DNA from 3 places in the Burkholderia cepacia ATCC 25416 genome. Region 3 is predicted to be linked to each of the others. Evidence: predicted binding sites of a transcription regulator. Region 3 holds the regulator's gene; each other region holds the start of a gene.
The links. The regulator FliA, encoded in region 3, starts transcription of late flagellar genes. The targets are predictions, from matches to a motif close to CTAAAGTTTNNNNNNNNNNNGCCGNTA.
Positions count from the first base shown of each region.

Region 1: fliD (flagellar filament capping protein FliD) is a predicted target of FliA. The motif match lies at 1,418-1,444, and genes of this name have one in related genera.
Region 2: fliS (flagellar export chaperone FliS) is a predicted target of FliA. The motif match lies at 4,194-4,220, and genes of this name have one in related genera.

Region 1 covers NZ_CP012983.1:283,294-289,019, reverse strand. Annotated here, with positions in the region: gene APZ15_RS33635 (DoxX family protein) at 149-562, opposite strand; gene fliD (flagellar filament capping protein FliD) at 1,569-3,071, shown strand; gene APZ15_RS33625 (hypothetical protein) at 3,243-3,890, opposite strand; gene APZ15_RS33620 (dihydrodipicolinate synthase family protein) at 4,673-5,617, opposite strand; gene APZ15_RS33615 (MFS transporter) at 5,655-5,726, opposite strand, start outside.
Region 2 covers NZ_CP012981.1:702,652-708,377, reverse strand. Annotated here, with positions in the region: gene fliI (flagellar protein export ATPase FliI) at 1-57, opposite strand, end outside; gene fliH (flagellar assembly protein FliH) at 51-734, opposite strand; gene fliG (flagellar motor switch protein FliG) at 727-1,722, opposite strand; gene fliF (flagellar basal-body MS-ring/collar protein FliF) at 1,712-3,475, opposite strand; gene fliE (flagellar hook-basal body complex protein FliE) at 3,725-4,069, shown strand; gene fliS (flagellar export chaperone FliS) at 4,295-4,729, shown strand; gene APZ15_RS03220 (flagellar protein FliT) at 4,726-5,058, shown strand; gene fliK (flagellar hook-length control protein FliK) at 5,204-5,726, shown strand, end outside.
Region 3 covers NZ_CP012981.1:1,092,169-1,097,894, forward strand. Annotated here, with positions in the region: gene flhA (flagellar biosynthesis protein FlhA) at 1-960, shown strand, start outside; gene flhF (flagellar biosynthesis protein FlhF) at 957-2,720, shown strand; gene APZ15_RS04915 (nucleotide-binding protein) at 2,713-3,531, shown strand; gene APZ15_RS04920 (RNA polymerase sigma factor FliA) at 3,554-4,288, shown strand; S-adenosyl-L-homocysteine riboswitch at 4,388-4,513, shown strand; gene ahcY (adenosylhomocysteinase) at 4,546-5,726, shown strand, end outside.

The DNA.
Region 1 (5,726 bases), on a different replicon from region 3:
GTGCACGCGCAATCATGTCCGGAACCTGTTCGTTTGGCAACGCAGCACCCACGCCGCACGCGCCACACGTCACGCCCCGCCCACAAAAACAAAACCCGGCGCACTTTCGTGCACCGGGCTCCGAGCCGAACGGAACCGCCGCCCCGCCTTACTTCCGGTCGAGCGAATACCGCCCCGGCCCGGTCAGTGCGAGCAACAGCAGCCCGCCGATGATGCTCACGTTCTTGTAGAAGTTGATCATCGCCATGTATTGCTCCATCCCCTGCAGCGCCCAGTAGCGATGGCCGATCAGCGCGGTCGCGAGCGTATAGGCGGCGAACACCAGTGCGAGCGGCCGCGTATAGAAGCCGGCCGCGATCAGCAGGCCGCCGACCAGCTCGACCGCCACCGCGATCACCGCGGCCAGTTCGGGCGCTGGGTTCCCCGTCGACGCCATGTACGCGACGGTGCCCGAGAAGCCGTTCAGCTTCTGCCAGCCGAACAGCACGAACAGGATCATCAACAGCACGCGAGCCGCCAGCAGCAGCTCGTCCTTCTTCGACTCCAGCGAAACGTAACGCATAGCAATATCACCCTTGAATTGACGGTTTGATGCATCCGGTGCCGGGAGGCGCCGAATCACTCCTCGCACGATCGGACAGCAGGCCGGAGCGCCCGCCGCCGAAGAATCCGTCGGGTTGCGCCGTTCCCGGCGCGCTTCCGATCGGTTCTGGCGAAGCACGGGTGCAGTCTACTGTCTCGTCACGAATCATCAATCCGTCAAAGAAGGATTCGCTGTCTCATTAAAGTGGACAATCGACGACAAAAGCGCCGACAGGCAAAGGTCGGCAGGCAGTGCAAATCAACCCGCCGCATGTTTCCGGAACACGGAAACGCCACGCTTCTTTCAGGCCACCTGATTCAATCGATATTTTCGGCTTCAATTGACACAAATCGGTCACAACCGCGCATATCGAACTTGTCATTAAACGGCGGGTTCAATATCGATTCACAAAGGCCGACTTGATTCCCGCAACTCGACCCGCATTGCAATCTACCGGGCATTCTGTTTCAGAAAAAATCTCATGGCCCGGAAACGAACATCGGCAATACGAAAACGTTTCGCGGGCAGGCGGACTGGAATCGCCGGTGACGCATGTCGTCCGTCAGACAAGGATTTCAGCCCGTCATCGACTGGGAAACACCCTTTCCACACACCGTCGATCGATCCGATGTTTAGCAGAATCAGCGCAAAACCTTGACCAATCCTTCTCGCCCTTTGCCAGTTTTCAACACCGTGAAAAATGCTTGAATAAATACAGCCAAAACGGTGTGTTTACGGCAAAAAATCGCAGACCTTTAGCCCTCACTCAAACACCCCGTTCCCGTCTGCATTTTTCTCAACATGCATTACAAAAAATTACCAAGTAATACCGATTTAAATATACGATAGCGCACGTCCTTACGTTTTCCCGACACTCCCGTGAACCCCGGGAACGCGTCGCGCCGGACGCGCCCTGCCTTCGAAGCGCCGCAGGCCGACCCGGCAGCCGCTCGTCACGGGATCGTTATTCAACCGGAGACCACCCATGGCAACGAACACGCCCGTGACCAGCGGCGCGAACACGAACAGCCTGTTGCAACAGGCGGCGCAATCGATCATCAACGGCTCGACCGGTAATCCGTCGATGGACGTCGGCACGCTCGTCAAGACGCTGGTGAACGCGAAAACCGCCGGCCGGGCCGCCGCGCTCGCCGCGTCGCAGACCACCGGCACGACGCAGATTTCCGCATTCGGCGCGCTGTCGTCCGCACTGGGTGCGCTCGAGGCGGGCCTCGCCTCGCTGTCGAATGGCGGGCTGCAGTCGACGTTCACCGCGGTCGCGAGCGGCAAGGGCCTGACCGCGACGGCGGGCGCGGGCGCGGTGGCCGGCACCTACACGATCGGCGTCACGCAGACCGCGACCGCGCAGGCGCTGGCTTCGTCGGGCTTCGACGGGAGCAAGGCGCTCGGCACCGGCACGCTGACGCTGTCGCTCGGCAGCCAGTCGTTCAAGGTCGACGTCACCGGTACGAACAACACGCTGTCGGGCATCGCGGCCGCGATCAACTCCGCGGCGAACAACCCGGGGATCAGCGCGACCGTGATCAACGGCACCGACGGCGCGCACCTCGTGCTCGCGTCGACGAAGACGGGCTCGGCGAACGCGATCAGCGTCGCGGTCGGCAACGTGGCCAACGACAACGGGCTGTCGAACCTCGGCGTCACGTCGACTGCCGACACGACGGGCGGCGCGTCGAAGATCGAATCGGCGAACAGCGCGGCCGCGTGGCGGCAAAGCGCCGTCGCGCAGGACGCGAAGTTCACGCTCAACGGCATCGCGTCGACCAGCGCGAGCAACACGGTGTCGGGCGTGCTGAGCGGCGTCACGCTGAACCTGTCGGCGGCCGCGGTCAGCGCGACCGACACGCAGACGCTGACGGTCAGCACCGATACGAAGTCGCAGGCGGCCACGATCACGAACTTCGTGAACCTGTACAACACCGTCGTCAAGACGATGGGCGCGCTGTCGAGCTACACGGAAGGGGCGAGCTCGCAGGGTGCGCTGATCGGCGATTCGACGCTGAACACGATCCGCAACTCGCTCGCGTCGATCGTCGCGCGCGGTGTCGCGAACGAGAACGGCAACGGACACACGAACCTGATGGCGATCGGCATCTCGCTCGAGAAGGACGGCACGCTGAAGGCCGACAGCGCGAAGCTCGACAGTGCGCTGTCCAACAACCCGTCAGGGGTCGCGCGCCTGTTCAACTCGACGAACGGGATGGGCAAGCAACTGACCGACCAGATCGCGCCCTTCACGAAGAAAGGCGGGATGATCGAAGTGCGCACGAACGCGCTGAGTGCCAACCTGAAGCGCGTCACGCAGCAGCAGACGGATCTGGCCGACTACGCCGCGCAATTGACCAAGCAGTATCAGGCGCAGTTCACGGCGCTCAATACGCTGATGGCCAAGATGAACTCGAACACGCAATACCTGACGCGGCTGTTCGGCGGCGCCAACAGCAGCGGCACGCTGGCGAACAAGTGATGCGCGCCCGGGCCGCCGGATGATCGCGGCGGCGGCGGCCGGTCAATGGATCGACCGGCTCGCGCCGCCGCGCACGGCGTCCCGCCTGGACACATCACGCAGACGCCGGCGGTGCGCAAGCATGCGCCGGGCGCCCTTCCGCGGTTCGCTCCATCGCGGCAGGCCGTGCCGTCAGCCGAGACCTTCGACGCGATCGGCAAACAAATCGATCGCACGCGACACCTGACGCCCGAAATAGCCTGGCCGTTCGCGCTCGTATGCGCGCAGCAGCGACGTGCATTCACGCTCCGCCCAGCGCCACACGGGGCCCTGTTTCGCGAAGACCGGATGACCGTGCAGTTCGGCCGGTACCGCGTGCTCGTCGTCCCAGCCCCAGAAATACGCCTGGTACGCGCGTGCGTACGGCATCCCCAGATGGCTCGCCACGGTCTCGTCGTGGCGCAGCGTGAAATCGACGATTTCCTTGCGCGCACGGCCGCCGATATCGTCATGACGCGCCTCGATCCAGCAGTGATACCTCGCGAGCTGCGACAGGTGCCGCGCGGTGCGGCGCCGCTCGCGCGTCGTGCACAGCGCATACAGGTTGCCGCCGCCGAAATCCAGCACCTCCCCACCCGCGAACGGCCGGTACGGCTTGCCGGTCAGCAGCGTCAGCACCTGCGCGCCGACGATCGCGTAGTCGGCACATCGCATGTAGCCGCTGCGCGTCGTCGCTTCCGACACGCTCCGGTGGACGACCTCATCGATCACGGCATGCAGCATGGGATCTACCGGTGCCGCCAGGATCGGTGGCTGGCTTGTCGTCGTGACGTGTTGCATGGGAAACGGATGCGGATTCAACGGTTCGTCGGGAAAAGCGCTCGGCGGCGCAATATTACGAATCGTTACAAGAAACGATGAGGGGGGATGATCAGATTTGTGTGCTTTTGTCGCCCGACGTGAACATGCACCGGTCAGCCGGCGGCGGCAGATCGTGGGGCGCAACGCGTCGGACGGACGAGCGGCGACGCCGCGGTTGGGGATTGGCTTGGCTTGGCTTGGCTCGACGCGGCTCGACGCGGCTCGGCTCGGCTCGGCTCGGCTCGGCTCGGCTCGGCACCGGCACCGGCACCGGCACCGGCACCGGCACCGGCGCTTGAGGCTTGAGGCTTGAGGCTTGAGGCTTGAGGCTCGGCGCTCGCGGCTCACAGCTCACGGCTCGCCGACGGGATAGTGCGATGGAATGGATGAAGGTGGGACCGCGCGTCGGCGCCGTGTCGACAGCCCATCGTCATTCATGACGACGGGCAACCCTGACCGTCAACGAATGCAGCGGCCCCGCCGCGACAGGTACCCTTGCCGCCCTCGACAGCATAGAAACGCCCGATGGATTCGCCGGGCCATACGTTGGGGCCGAGCACGCGCCGGGTTCACATCATCGGCGATCGCGGATACGCCACCAACACCGCTTGTCGCGACGCGTACACAACGCAACGCATCGCGACAAACCGGCCGTGCTTGCAGCCACCGTGCGCCTCCCGACGCCCCCACGCGCGAGCATCCGCCTGCACGGCACGCGATGCCGTCGCGCACCGCAGAACACGGACGGCACACCACGCGCCCTATTGCGCAGCGATCCGACGACGGAAATGCTCGGTGCCGGCCACGATCTTGTCGAGCACCGCATCGAGTGCCCAGAATCGTTCACGCACGTCGTAGTCGATCGCACGGCAGCGGATCGACGCGAAGGTGCCGATCCGCTGGTGATAGAGCTTCGCGAGCGCCGGGTACCCGAGTGCCTCCGACACCGCCGAGACGACCAGGAACGTCGAAAGCTCGTCGGCCAGTTCGGGATGCGCATCCCCTTGCGTGCGCAACCACCGGTACAGATCCGGATGAAAGTTGGTGAACACGCCGTTGAAGCCGGCGGAACCCGCCTTCATCGCATCCCGCGCAATCGCGGCATTCGCGTTGAGGATCTTCAGCGGCGAGCCCTCGGCGAGCGCGACCCGCCGCTTCACCGTTTCCAGGTCGCAGCTCACGTCCTTGAGCATCACGAACCGGCCCGTGTCGATGCACGCGCGCAGTTCGTCATCCGACAGCAGCCGCCGGTAAGGCGCCGGACATTCGTACAGCCCGAGCGGCAGGTCCGACGGCAATCGCGCAAGCAGCCGGTGAAGGTGGTCGAGCAACGCGGCACTGCCCTGGCGCTGCGGATCGAGGCGGTTGGTCACGAGCACGACGCCCTGCGCGCCCGATTCGGCCGCCGCGCACAGCTCCGCGGCCTGCGCGTCGAGATCGTCGCTGATGTGCCCGGACGCGACGACGGGCACGCGCCCGGCCACCCGCTCGACCACGAAGCGCGCGAGCTCCGCGCGTTCGGCCAGACTCAGGAACTGCATCTCGCTCGATTGCGCGACCGCGAACAACGCATCCGCGCCGTGCGCGAGATACCACTCGATCAGCCGCTCGAGCCCTGCGTAGTCGATCGCGCCGGCATCGTCGAACGGCGTCAGCATCACCGGGACGATCCCTTCGATGGTCACGTTCGCTTGCTGCTGTTGCATCTGTTTCTCCTTGCTTCAGTGAATGCGGGGGGTAGGCTCACGCGGGCAACGGCCCGGGCGCGGCGTTCGCGGCCTGCTCGGGAATCGGCTTGCGCACCAGCAGCAGATA
Region 2 (5,726 bases), 390 kb from region 3:
GCGTTCGAGCGGCGTCAGGCCGTCGTGCGCGAGCGCTTCGGGCGGCCGCGTCACCACGTGCTCACCTTGCCGATCGCGGCGGCGACGCGCTGCCAGCGCGTGGGCAGCGTCGCGTCGACCTCGCCGGTCGCGGCGTGCGCGCGGCAGCCGCCGCGCTCGATCGACGCGTCGGTGCGCACGTTCCAGCCGAGCGTATCGAGATCGTCCTGCAGATAGGCTTCGACGACGGGCAGGTCGGCCGGATTCACCGCGAGATGTGGCGCGCCGGACAGCGCGGGTTCGGCCGCGAGCACGTCGCGCACGGCCGCGACGAGCGCGGCGGGGTCGTGCTTCACGTGCTGGCGCACGACCTGTTGCGCGATGTCGAGCGCGAGCTGCGCGATGTCGGCGGCCAGATCGTGCTCGACGCTCGACACGGCCTCGCGGAACGACGCGGCGAGCGCCGCGAGCTGCGCGGCCTGTTCGCGCGCGTCGGCCTGGCCGGCTTCGAACCCCTGTGCGCGGCCCTGCTCGAAACCGGCCTGGTAGCCGAGCGCCTGGCCTTCGACATGGCCGGCCGCATGGCCTTCGGCGTGCGCGGCGTCGCGCACGCGCTGCAGGTCCTCGGCGAGCGCGGCGGCGGCCGCTGCCGCGTCGTCGGGCGGCGGCGGGGGCGGCGGCGGGTCGAACGACGCCATCTCCCACCGCTGGTAGGCGGTGAGGGTGCCCGCGCGATCGCTCGCCGAATCAGACATACGCGTCTTCCGCCTTGCCGCCGATCGCGATCGCGCCGCTCTCGGCCAGGTTGCGCACGATCTGCAGGATGCGGCGCTGCTGCGTCTCGACTTCGGACACGCGTACCGGGCCGCGCGCGTCGAGATCCTCGGCGAGCAGTTCGGCCGCGCGCTGCGACATGTTCGCGAGGAACTTCTGGCGCAGCGCGGGCGGCGCGCCCTTCAGCGCGATGATCAGCGTTTCCGACTCGACTTCCTTGAGCACCATCTGGATCGCGCGGTCCTCGAGGTCGAGCAGGTTCTCGAACACGAACATCTGGTCGACGATCTTCTGCGCGAGATCCGCGTCGTACTGGCGCACGCTTTCGAGCACGCCTTCCTCATGCACGCTCGTCATGAAGTTCAGGATCTCGGCCGCGGTGCGGATGCCGCCCATCGGGCTGCGCTTCAGGTTGTCGCTGCCGGACAGCAGGCCCGTCAGCACGTCGTCGAGTTCGCGCAGCGCGGCCGGCTGGATGCCGTCGAGCGTCGCGATCCGCAGCATCACGTCGTTACGCAGGCGTTCGGTGAAGCACGACGCGATCTCGGATGCCTGGTCGCGGTCGAGGTGCACGAGGATCGTCGCGATGATCTGCGGATGCTCGTTCTTGATCAGTTCGGCCACCGCGCCCGAGTCCATCCACTTCAGGCCCTCGATGCCGCTCGTGTCGCTGCCTTGCAGGATGCGGTCGATCAGCACGCCGGCCTTGTCCTCGCCGAGCGCCTTGGTCAGCACCGAGCGGATGTAGTCGCTCGAATCGAGCGACAGCGCGGTGTGCTGCTCCGCTTCCTTCGCGAATTCCTGCAGCACGTCCTCGACCTGCTCGCGCGTGACGTTCTTCAGCGCGGCCATCGCGGCGCCGATCTTCTGGACCTCGCGCGGCGCGAGGAACTTGAATACCTGCGCGGCCTCTTCCTCGCCGATCGACATCAGCAGCAGCGCGCTCTTGGTCAAGCCTTCAGCGTTCATCGGACACCCAGTTCTTCACGACGGTGGCGACGATCTTCGGATCCTGGCGGGCGATCGAGCGCGCGTAGTCGAGGTTGCGTTCGTAACGGTTCTTTTCGCTTTCGAAACCGAGCAGCAGCGCGTCGGGTTCTTCGGCCTTCTCCGGCGCCGGCAGGCCGTCGAGCGCGACCGGATCTTCCGGCGCGGCGAGCGCCGGCGCGACCGGCTCGGGCGGCGGGAACGCGCGGCGCATCGCCGGGCGCACGAACATGAAGTAGAGCGCCGCCGCAGCCGCCGCGATGCCGAGCCACTTCGCGGCTTCCTTCGCCATCGCGATCATGTCGGGCTGGCGCCACCACGGCAGGTCGGCGTACGGGTCGCTCGCGGTCGAGAACGCGCTGTTCACGACGTTCACCGAGTCGCCGCGCTTCGCGTCGTAGCCCATCGCGTCCTTCACGAGCTGCTCGACCTGCGCGAGCTTCGCCGGCGGCAGCGGCTGCATCGTCACGTGGCCCTTCGCGTCGGCGACCGGCTGATAGTTGACGACGACCGCGACCGACAGCCGCTTCACGCTGCCCATCGGCTGCTCGAGGTGACGGATCGTCTTGTCGAGCTCGTAGTTGGTCGTCTGGTCCTTGCGGTCGCTCACGGGCGTCGTCTGCGGCGCGTTCTGGCCGTTGCCGGCGACGATCGGCGCGGACGCCGGCTGCGGCGGCGTGTTCGACAACGCGCCCGGCACGCCCGACGCGCCGCCCTGCGCGAGCTCGGTCGCGCTGCTGGTCTGCTGGCTGCGGATCGCGGATTGCTGCGGATTGCCGTTCGGGCCGTAGCTTTCCGACGTCTGCTCGACCTTCGAGAAATCGAGGTCCGCGCTGACCTGCGAGCGCGCGTTGCCCGTGCCGAAGATCGGCGCGAGGATCGCGTCGATGCGCTTCTGCGTGTTGTGCTCGACCTGCTGCACGTACTTGAGCTGGCTCGCGTCGAGGCCGGATGCCGAGGCGGTCTGGGTCAGCAGGTTGCCGTCCTGGTCGACGATCGTCACGTTCTTCGCGGGCATGTCGGGCACGCCGGACGACACCATCCGCGTGATCGCCTGCACCTGGCCCTCGTCGAGCACGCGGCCCGGATAGAGGTCGACGAACACCGATGCGCTCGGCGCTTCCTTGTCGCGCACGAACACCGACGGCTTCGGGATCGCGAGATGCACGCGCGCGCCGCGCACGGCGTTGATCGATTCGATGGTGCGCTGCAGCTCGCCTTCGAGCGCGCGCTGGTAGTTGATCTGCTCGGCGAACTGGCTGATGCCGAACTTCTGGTTGTCCATCAGCTCGAAGCCGACCGAGCCGCCCTTCGGCAGCCCCATCGCGGCGAGCTTCAGGCGCGTTTCATGTACCTGGTTCGACGGCACGAGGATCGCGCCGCCGGCATCGGCGAACTTGTAGGGAACGTTTGCCTGCTGGAGCGCGGCGATGATCGCGCCGCCGTCGCGATCCGACAGGTTGCTGTACAGCACGCGATAGTCGGGCGCGCGGCTCCACAGCACGAGCGCGGTGATCACGGCGACCGCGAACGCGACGGCGATCAGGAACGGCAGCTTCGGGTTGCCCTTCATCCGCGAGATGCCGGGAATGCGTTCCGCGAAGCCGCCAAGCCCGAAGTCCGCGCCTGCGCCACCCGCGCCCGGCAACGCGGCGGCCGCGGCGGCGCCGGGCGCCGGGCTGGCGATGCCCGCGCGGGCGTCTGGGTTGATCAGCGAGTTGGCCTGCGAATCCATGCGTCGAGTTTCTCCGGAGCGGGACGACTGAGCTCGCTCGGGCGAGCGGGCGGACAATGACACGATGCGATTATCGTGACCCGGGCCCTGTTCCGATCGACTGAAAAGAGCGGGGTTTCCCCCGTACTTTCTCGGCTTTGACGCGCGGCGCGCTGCTATCCTTTTTCGCGATCCGGCATGGTGCGCGTGGTGCGGCGCCGGCGGAAACGCCCGGTGCGCCGGGTCTCTTCTCTCGGTTTTGGGGACAGCATGACTGCGAACGTCAGCGGAATCGGTTCGGTGTTGCAACAGATGCAGTCGATGGCCGCGCAGGCGTCCGGCGGCGTCGCGAGCCCGACGGCAGCGCTGGCCGGTTCGGGCGCGGCGACGGCCGGCACGTTCGCGAGCGCGATGAAGGCGTCGCTCGACAAGATCAGCGGCGACCAGCAGCACGCGCTCGGCGAGGCGCAGGCGTTCGAGGTCGGTGCGCCGAACGTCTCGCTGAACGACGTGATGGTCGACATGCAGAAAGCCAACATCGGCTTCCAGTTCGGGCTCCAGGTCCGCAACAAGCTGGTGAGCGCTTACAACGACATCATGCAGATGTCGGTGTGATGCGCGCGGCACCCGGGGACGGGTACCCGGAGACGGGCACCCGTGAGCGGCCATCCGGCGAAAGTCGTTCAGGGAAGGCCTCCGGGCCGGCGCCTTCGGCGCCCCGGCGGCAGGCGGCGCTTGCCTAAAGCTTTTCAAATCCCTTCCGATAACTCCGGTGAAGGCCGCGTCGTGCGATGCACGGCGGCGGTTCCCGTATAGCCAAGGCATAACAAGGAGAAGCGCATGTTTTCCCCAGGACACGCTGGAGCCAGTGCATACGCGCGTGTCGGCGTCGAGACGGGGGTGATGGGCGCCTCCCCGCACCGTTTGATCGCGATGCTGTACCAGGGCGCGCGGCAGGCGGTTGCGCTGGCGCGCATGCATTTGCAGCAGGGCAATGTGTCCGCGCGCGGCGATGCGATCGGCAAGGCGATCCGGATCGTCGAGAGCGGGTTGAAGGCGTCGCTGAACCGCGACGCGGGCGGCGAGATCGCGGAGCGGCTGGACGCGCTGTATGCGTATATCGGCCGGCGTCTGCTGGAAGCGAACGCGCAGGCGAGCGACGCGATGCTGGTCGAGGTCGACGGGCTGCTCGCGACGCTCGAGGAAGCATGGACGGGGATCGCCCCGGAAGTCGCGCGGATGGCCGCGCAACAGGCAGTGGAAGCATCGAGATGAATCGCAAGGCCGAATACTTCGCACGTTACGAGGCGCTCGCCGCCGTGTCGGGCCGGATGCTGGGCGCCGCCCGCAGCGCCGACTGGAGCGCGTTGCCGGGGTTGCAGGCCGAATTCATGGCACTCGTCGACGGGCTGAAGGAAGCCGATCCGGGCGTCGTGCTCGACGAATCGGATCTCGGCCGCAAGCTCGAACTGATCCGCCGCATCCTGGCCGACGACGCCGCGATCCGCGACCTCGCGAGCCCGGACGTCGCGCGGCTGTCCGCGCTGTTCGAGGCGCGGCGCTCGACCAAGGTATTGACCGATCTCTACCGCGCGCGCGGGTAGGGCCCGTTTCCCGGGAAACGGGGAGGCGGAGGGGCGGGCACGGGGCGCACGAGCCCGTTGCGGGAGGCGCGCAGTTCCCGCGAGCGGCACCGGCGTGCCGTTCCCGGATTCGCAACGATGTGGCTGAGGTGAGCAGGCTCCGATCATGACCGGTATCGACTCCGTTGCGGCCGCGCTGCTGGCGAGCCGCCTCGACAGCCTGCTGACCGGCACCGTATCGGCGCCCGCCGGCGGCGGCGCGACCTCGCAGGTCGGCACGCCGGGCACCGGCACGGCGTCCACGCCCTCTGCCGGCAGTCCGCCTGCCGCGCCGCCGGCCTCTACCCAGACCGCACTGTCCGATGTCGGGCGCGTGCTCGACGCGATCTCGCGGGCCGGTGGCGACTCGACGCCGGCCATTGCCGGGCGCGTGCCGCTGCTGGCCGATCCCACCGTGCTGCTGACCGATACGGCCTTGCCGGCCCGCGCGCCGGCCGCTTCCGATCCGGCTGCGTCTTCCACACCGGCCTCCGCCGCGGCATCTTCCGCTGCTGCGGCGGCACACGAAGCGGCCGCAGCCCTGCCGGTCGCGGCGCTGCGCGCAGCGCTCGCGCAGGCCGTGAGCGAAAGCGGCCTTTTCTACGAATCCCATCTGGCGCAGTGGCTGGCCGGCCAGCGCCCGCTCGCGG
Region 3 (5,726 bases):
GACAAGAACAGCGACGGCGAACTGCTCAAGCGCATCAAGAGCATCCGCAAGAAATTCGCGCAGGAAATCGGCTTCCTGCCGCCCGTGATCCATATCCGCGACAACCTCGAGCTGCGGCCGAACGCGTACCGGATCGCGCTGAAGGGCGTCGAGATCGGCGTCGGCGAAGTGTTCCCGGGCCAGTGGCTCGCGATCAACCCCGGCCAGGTGACGGCCGCGCTGCCGGGCGCCGTCACGCAGGATCCCGCGTTCGGGCTGCCGCCCGTGTGGATCGACGTCGCGATGCGCGAACAGGCGCAGGTGTACGGCTACACGGTGGTCGACGCGAGCACGGTCGTCGCGACGCACCTGAACCATCTGGTCGTCCAGCACGCGGCCGAGCTGCTCGGCCGCCAGGAAGTGCAGGCGCTCGTCGAGCGCACCGGCAAGGACGCGCCGTCGCTCGTCGAGGACCTCGTGCCGAAGACGATCTCGCTGACGACGCTGCAGAAGGTGCTGCAGAACCTGCTCGAGGAAGGCGTGCCGATCCGCGACATGCGCACGATCCTCGAGGCCGTGTCCGAACACGCGGGCCGCGGCGACGCGTTCGAGATCACGGCCGCGGTGCGGCTCGCGCTCGGCCGCGCGATCACGCAGCAGTGGTATCCGGGCGCGGGCGAGATGCAGGTGATGGGCCTCGACGCAAATCTCGAACGCGTGCTGTCGCAGGCGCTCGCCACCGGCGCGAACCCGGGCCTCGAACCCGGCCTCGCGCACAACCTTCTGACCGGCACGCAGCAGGCGATGCTGCGTCAACAGAATCTCGGGCTGCCGCCCGTGCTGCTCGTGCAGCACGCGCTGCGCGCGATGCTCGCGCGTTTCCTGCGCCGCAGCCTGCCGCAATTGAAAGTGCTGTCGTACGCCGAAGTGCCGGACACACGCACGATCAAAGTCGTTAACGTCATCGGGGGTTCCGCTTGAACATTCGCAAATTCACCGGCGCAACGAGCCGCGACGCACTTCGTCTCGTGCGCGAGGCGCTCGGCGCCGACGCGGTCGTGCTGTCGAACCGCACGCTCGATGACGGCAGCGTGGAAATCGTCGCCCTCGCCGATTCGGACCTGGCCGCCGTGGCGCCGCCGGCCGCGGCGCGCGCACGCATGGCCGCGCCGCGCGTGCCGGAATCGGTGCCCGCCGCCGCGGTGCCGGGCATCGTGTCGCGCCCGGGCGCGGCGCTCGCCCGCCCGGCCGTCAATCCGTATGCGGCAGGCGAAGGCGGGTTGCCGGACGTGTTCTCGTCGGTGTTCGGCGCAAGCGCCGAGGCGGACGCGGACTCGGGCTCGGATGACGCGGCCGCGCAAGCCTCGACGCTCGACGCGGACCCGCTGGCCGGCGCCACCGCCGCCGGTGCGTCGGTCACCGGTGCGCCGGCCGCGACTTCCGAACCCGCACCGTGGCTGGTCGAGCACGCGAAGCGCCTGACCCAGCAGCGCGATGCGCTGATGGCGCGCACGCAGGCGGCGCCCGCCGCGCCGCAGCCGAGCCCGCCGGCCCCGCAGGCCGCCGCGAGCGCGACGCCGCCCGGCTGGGCGCGCGACATCGTGCGCGACGCCGAACGCCGGATGCCGGCAGCCGCGACCCGCGCGCCGGACCCGGGCGCTGCGCAGGCCGCGAAGGCGGCCGAGCGCACGCGCCTGTCCGCCGACGCCGCCGCCGCGGTGGCCGATGCGGTGAAGTCGCGCATCGAGCGCATCGTCAACGACACGGTGATGCAGGAGCTCGGCGAGCTGCGCGGGATGATGGAAGAGCAGTTCGACAGCCTGATGTGGCACGACCGCCAGCGTCGCAGCGCCGTGCATGGCGCGCTGACGAAGCACCTGTTCTCGGCCGGTTTCTCCGCGCAGCTCGTGCGGATGCTGGTCGACAACATGCCGTCCGGCGACGGCGCGCAGAGCTTCGAGCAGGCGGCCGAATGGGCGCAGTCGGTGCTCGCGGCGAACCTGCCGGTGCTCGACAGCGAGGACGCGCTGATGGAGCGCGGCGGCGTGTTCGCGCTGATGGGGCCGACGGGCGTCGGCAAGACCACCACCACCGCGAAGCTGGCCGCGCGCTGCGTGATGCGCTTCGGCGCGAGCAAGGTCGCGCTGCTGACCACCGACAGCTACCGGATCGGCGGCCACGAACAGCTGCGCATCTTCGGCAAGATCCTCGGCGTGCCCGTGCACGCGGTGAAGGATGCGGGCGATCTCGCGCTCGCGCTGTCCGAGCTGCGCAACAAGCACATCGTGCTGATCGACACGATCGGCATGAGCCAGCGCGACCGCGCGGTATCCGACCAGATCGCGATGCTGCACGGCGCGAACGCGCCGGTGCAGCGCCTGCTGCTGCTCAACGCGACGAGCCATGGCGACACGCTCAACGAAGTCGTGCAGGCGTACCGCAGCGCGGGCGAGCATCCCGACCTGGCCGGCTGCATCCTCACGAAGCTCGACGAGGCGACCCACCTCGGCGGCGTGCTCGACACGGTGATCCGCTACAAGCTGCCGATCCACTACGTGTCGACCGGCCAGAAGGTGCCGGAGAACCTGTACGTCGCATCGACCCGATTCCTGCTGAAGAGCGCGTTCTGTGTGCCGCGCGACGGCTCGCCCTTCGTGCCGCAAGACGAGGACATGCCGACGCTGCTTTCCGCACTGACCGCACGTTCCACCGCCGAGCTGCACGAGGTGCGATTTGGATAAACAAATCATCGACCAGGCCGAAGGGCTGCGGCGCCTGCTGGCCGGGCGCGCGTCGCGCATCGTCGCGGTGACGGGCGGGCCGGCGGGTGTCGGCTGCACGTCCACCGTCGTGAATCTCGCGGCGGCGCTCGCGTCGCTCGGCAAGGACGTGCTCGTCGTCGACGAGCGCGCCGACGTGCATTCGGCCAGCGCGACGCTCGCGGGCGCGTGGCTGCGTGACGGCGAACGCACGCGGGTCGCGGCCGGCTTCGGCCTGTGCGCCGCCGCGCGGCTCGCGCGCGCCGGCTACACCGACGCGCAGCTCAGCGATTTCATCGACGGGCCGGCCGACATCGTCCTCGTCGACGCGCAGCTCGGCGCCGACGGTTCGTTCTCGGCGCTCGCCCGCGAAGCGCACGACGTGCTGGTCGTGACGCGGGTCGCGGCGCAGGCGATCACCGAGGCATACGCGTGCATGAAGCGGCTGCATTTCGCGCATGCGTTCGCGCAGTTCCGCGTGCTGACCAATCACGTCGGCAGCCACGCGGATGCGAAGGTCGCGTTCGACAACCTCGCGGGCGTCGCGAGCCGCTACCTGACGGTGTCGATCGCCGACGCGGGCTGCGTGAGCGCCGATCCGCTCGTCGAGCATGCGCGGGAGCTGACGCGCGCCGCGGTCGACGCGTTCCCGTCGTCGGCCGCCGCGCGCGACTACCGGCAGATTGCCGCCGACCTGCTGTACTGGCCGATGCGCCCGCGTTCGGGTGCGGGCCGCGCCGTGCACGCGGGCGGCAAGCCGTCGTATGAGGCGGGCGCGGCACACGCCGCGTGAGTGCCACCGGAAGGAGAGAGCCATGATGTACAACGCTCAAGGAAAGATGTCCCAGGCCGACGTGCTCGCGCAATATGCGCCGCTCGTGCGCCGCCTCGGACTGCAGCTCGTCGCGAAGATGCCGGCGAGCGTCGACCTCGACGACCTGATCCAGGCCGGCATGATCGGCCTGATGGACGCGGCCGGCCGCTACAAGGAGGACCAGGGCGCGCAGTTCGAGACCTACGCGACGCAGCGCATCCGCGGCGCGATGCTCGACGAGCTGCGCAGCAACGACTGGCTGCCGCGCAGCCTGCGCAAGACGTCGCGCGAGGTCGAGCACGCGGTGCACCAGGTCGAGCAGCATCTCGGCCGCTCGGCGAGCGAGACCGAGATCGCGCAGCACCTGAACATGCCGCTCGACGAGTACCAGGGGATGCTGCAGGACCTGCACGGCAGCCAGCTGATCTACTACGAGGATTTCGACCGCGCGGCCGACGACGAGCCGTTCCTCGACCGCTACCGCGTCGACCACGCGGACCCGCTGTCGGCACTGCTCGACGAGCACCTGCGCGAAGCGCTCGTCGAGGCGATCGAGCGGCTGCCGGAGCGCGAGAAGCTGCTGATGTCGCTGTACTACGAACGGGGTCTGAATCTGCGCGAGATCGGCGCGGTGCTCGAAGTGAGCGAATCGCGCGTATGCCAGCTGCACAGCCAGGCCGTCGCGCGCCTGCGCGCGCGGCTGCGCGAACAGGCGTGGGTCGGCGCGGAATCCTGACCCTTTACCGTTCCTGACGGCCGCGCGCGTCGACGCCGCGCGTTCGGCATCTGCATCCGTGTGCGCATTCCGCGCGCCGATTTGCTACAATCCCCTCCGTTTTCCGAGGAGCGTTGCGACGGACCTCTGCGTCCGCCAGGCTCGGAAAGCTTCACCAAGCAGCCGTGCGGCGCGCGTATCGCGACCGTCGCACCGGCCCCGCTTCCTGAACGGCGCTCACGTCACCAATCTAGAAACTTTTTAGAAAGGAGGGCGTGATGAACGCCATTATCGATTCCAAGGCTTCCAACGATTTCGTCGTCGCCGACATGGCGCTGGCCGGCTGGGGCCGCAAGGAACTGAACATCGCCGAGACCGAAATGCCGGGCCTCGTGCAGATCCGCGACGAATACAAGGCGCAGCAGCCGCTGAAGGGCGCGCGCATCGCGGGTTCGCTGCATATGACGATCCAGACCGGCGTGCTGATCGAGACGCTGAAGGCGCTCGGCGCCGACGTCCGCTGGGCGTCGTGCAACATCTTCTCGACGCAGGACCACGCGGCTGCCGCGATCGTCGAAGCCGGCACGCCGGTGTTCGCGTTCAAGGGCGAATCGCTCGACGAATACTGGGAGTTCTCGCACCGCATCTTCGAATGGCCGAACGGCGAATTCGCGAACATGATCCTGGACGACGGCGGCGACGCAACGCTGCTGCTGATCCTCGGCGCGAAGGCCGAGAAGGATCGTTCGGTGATCGCGAAGCCGACCAACGAGGAAGAAGTCGCGCTGTACAAGTCGATCGCGAAGCACCTCGACGCGGACCCGACCTGGTACTCGACGCGCCTCGCGCACATCAAGGGCGTGACCGAAGAAACCACGACCGGCGTGCACCGCCTGTACCAGATGGAAAAGGACGGCCGCCTGCCGTTCCCGGCGTTCAACGTGAACGACTCGGTCACGAAGTCGAAGTTCGACAACCTGTACGGCTGCCGTGAATCGCTGGTCGACGGCATCAAGCGCGCGACCGACGTGATGATCGCGGGCAAGGTCGCGGTCGTCGCGGGCTACGGCGACGTGGGCAAGGGCTGCGCGCAGTCGCTGCGCGGCCTGGGCGCGACCGTGTGGGTCACCGAAATCGATCCGATCTGCGCGCTGCAGGCGGCGATGGAAGGCTACCGCGTCGTGACGATGGAATACGCGGCCGACAAGGCCGACATCTTCGTGACGGCCACCGGCAACTACCACGTGATCAACCACGATCACATGAAGGCGATGCGCCACAACGCGATCGTCTGCAACATCGGCCACTTCGACTCGGAAATCGACGTCGCGTCGACCCGCCAGTACCAGTGGGAAAACATCAAGCCGCAGGTCGACCACATCATCTTCCCGGACGGCAAGCGCGTGATCCTGCTGGCGGAAGGCCGCCTCGTGAACCTCGGCTGCGCGACCGGCCACCC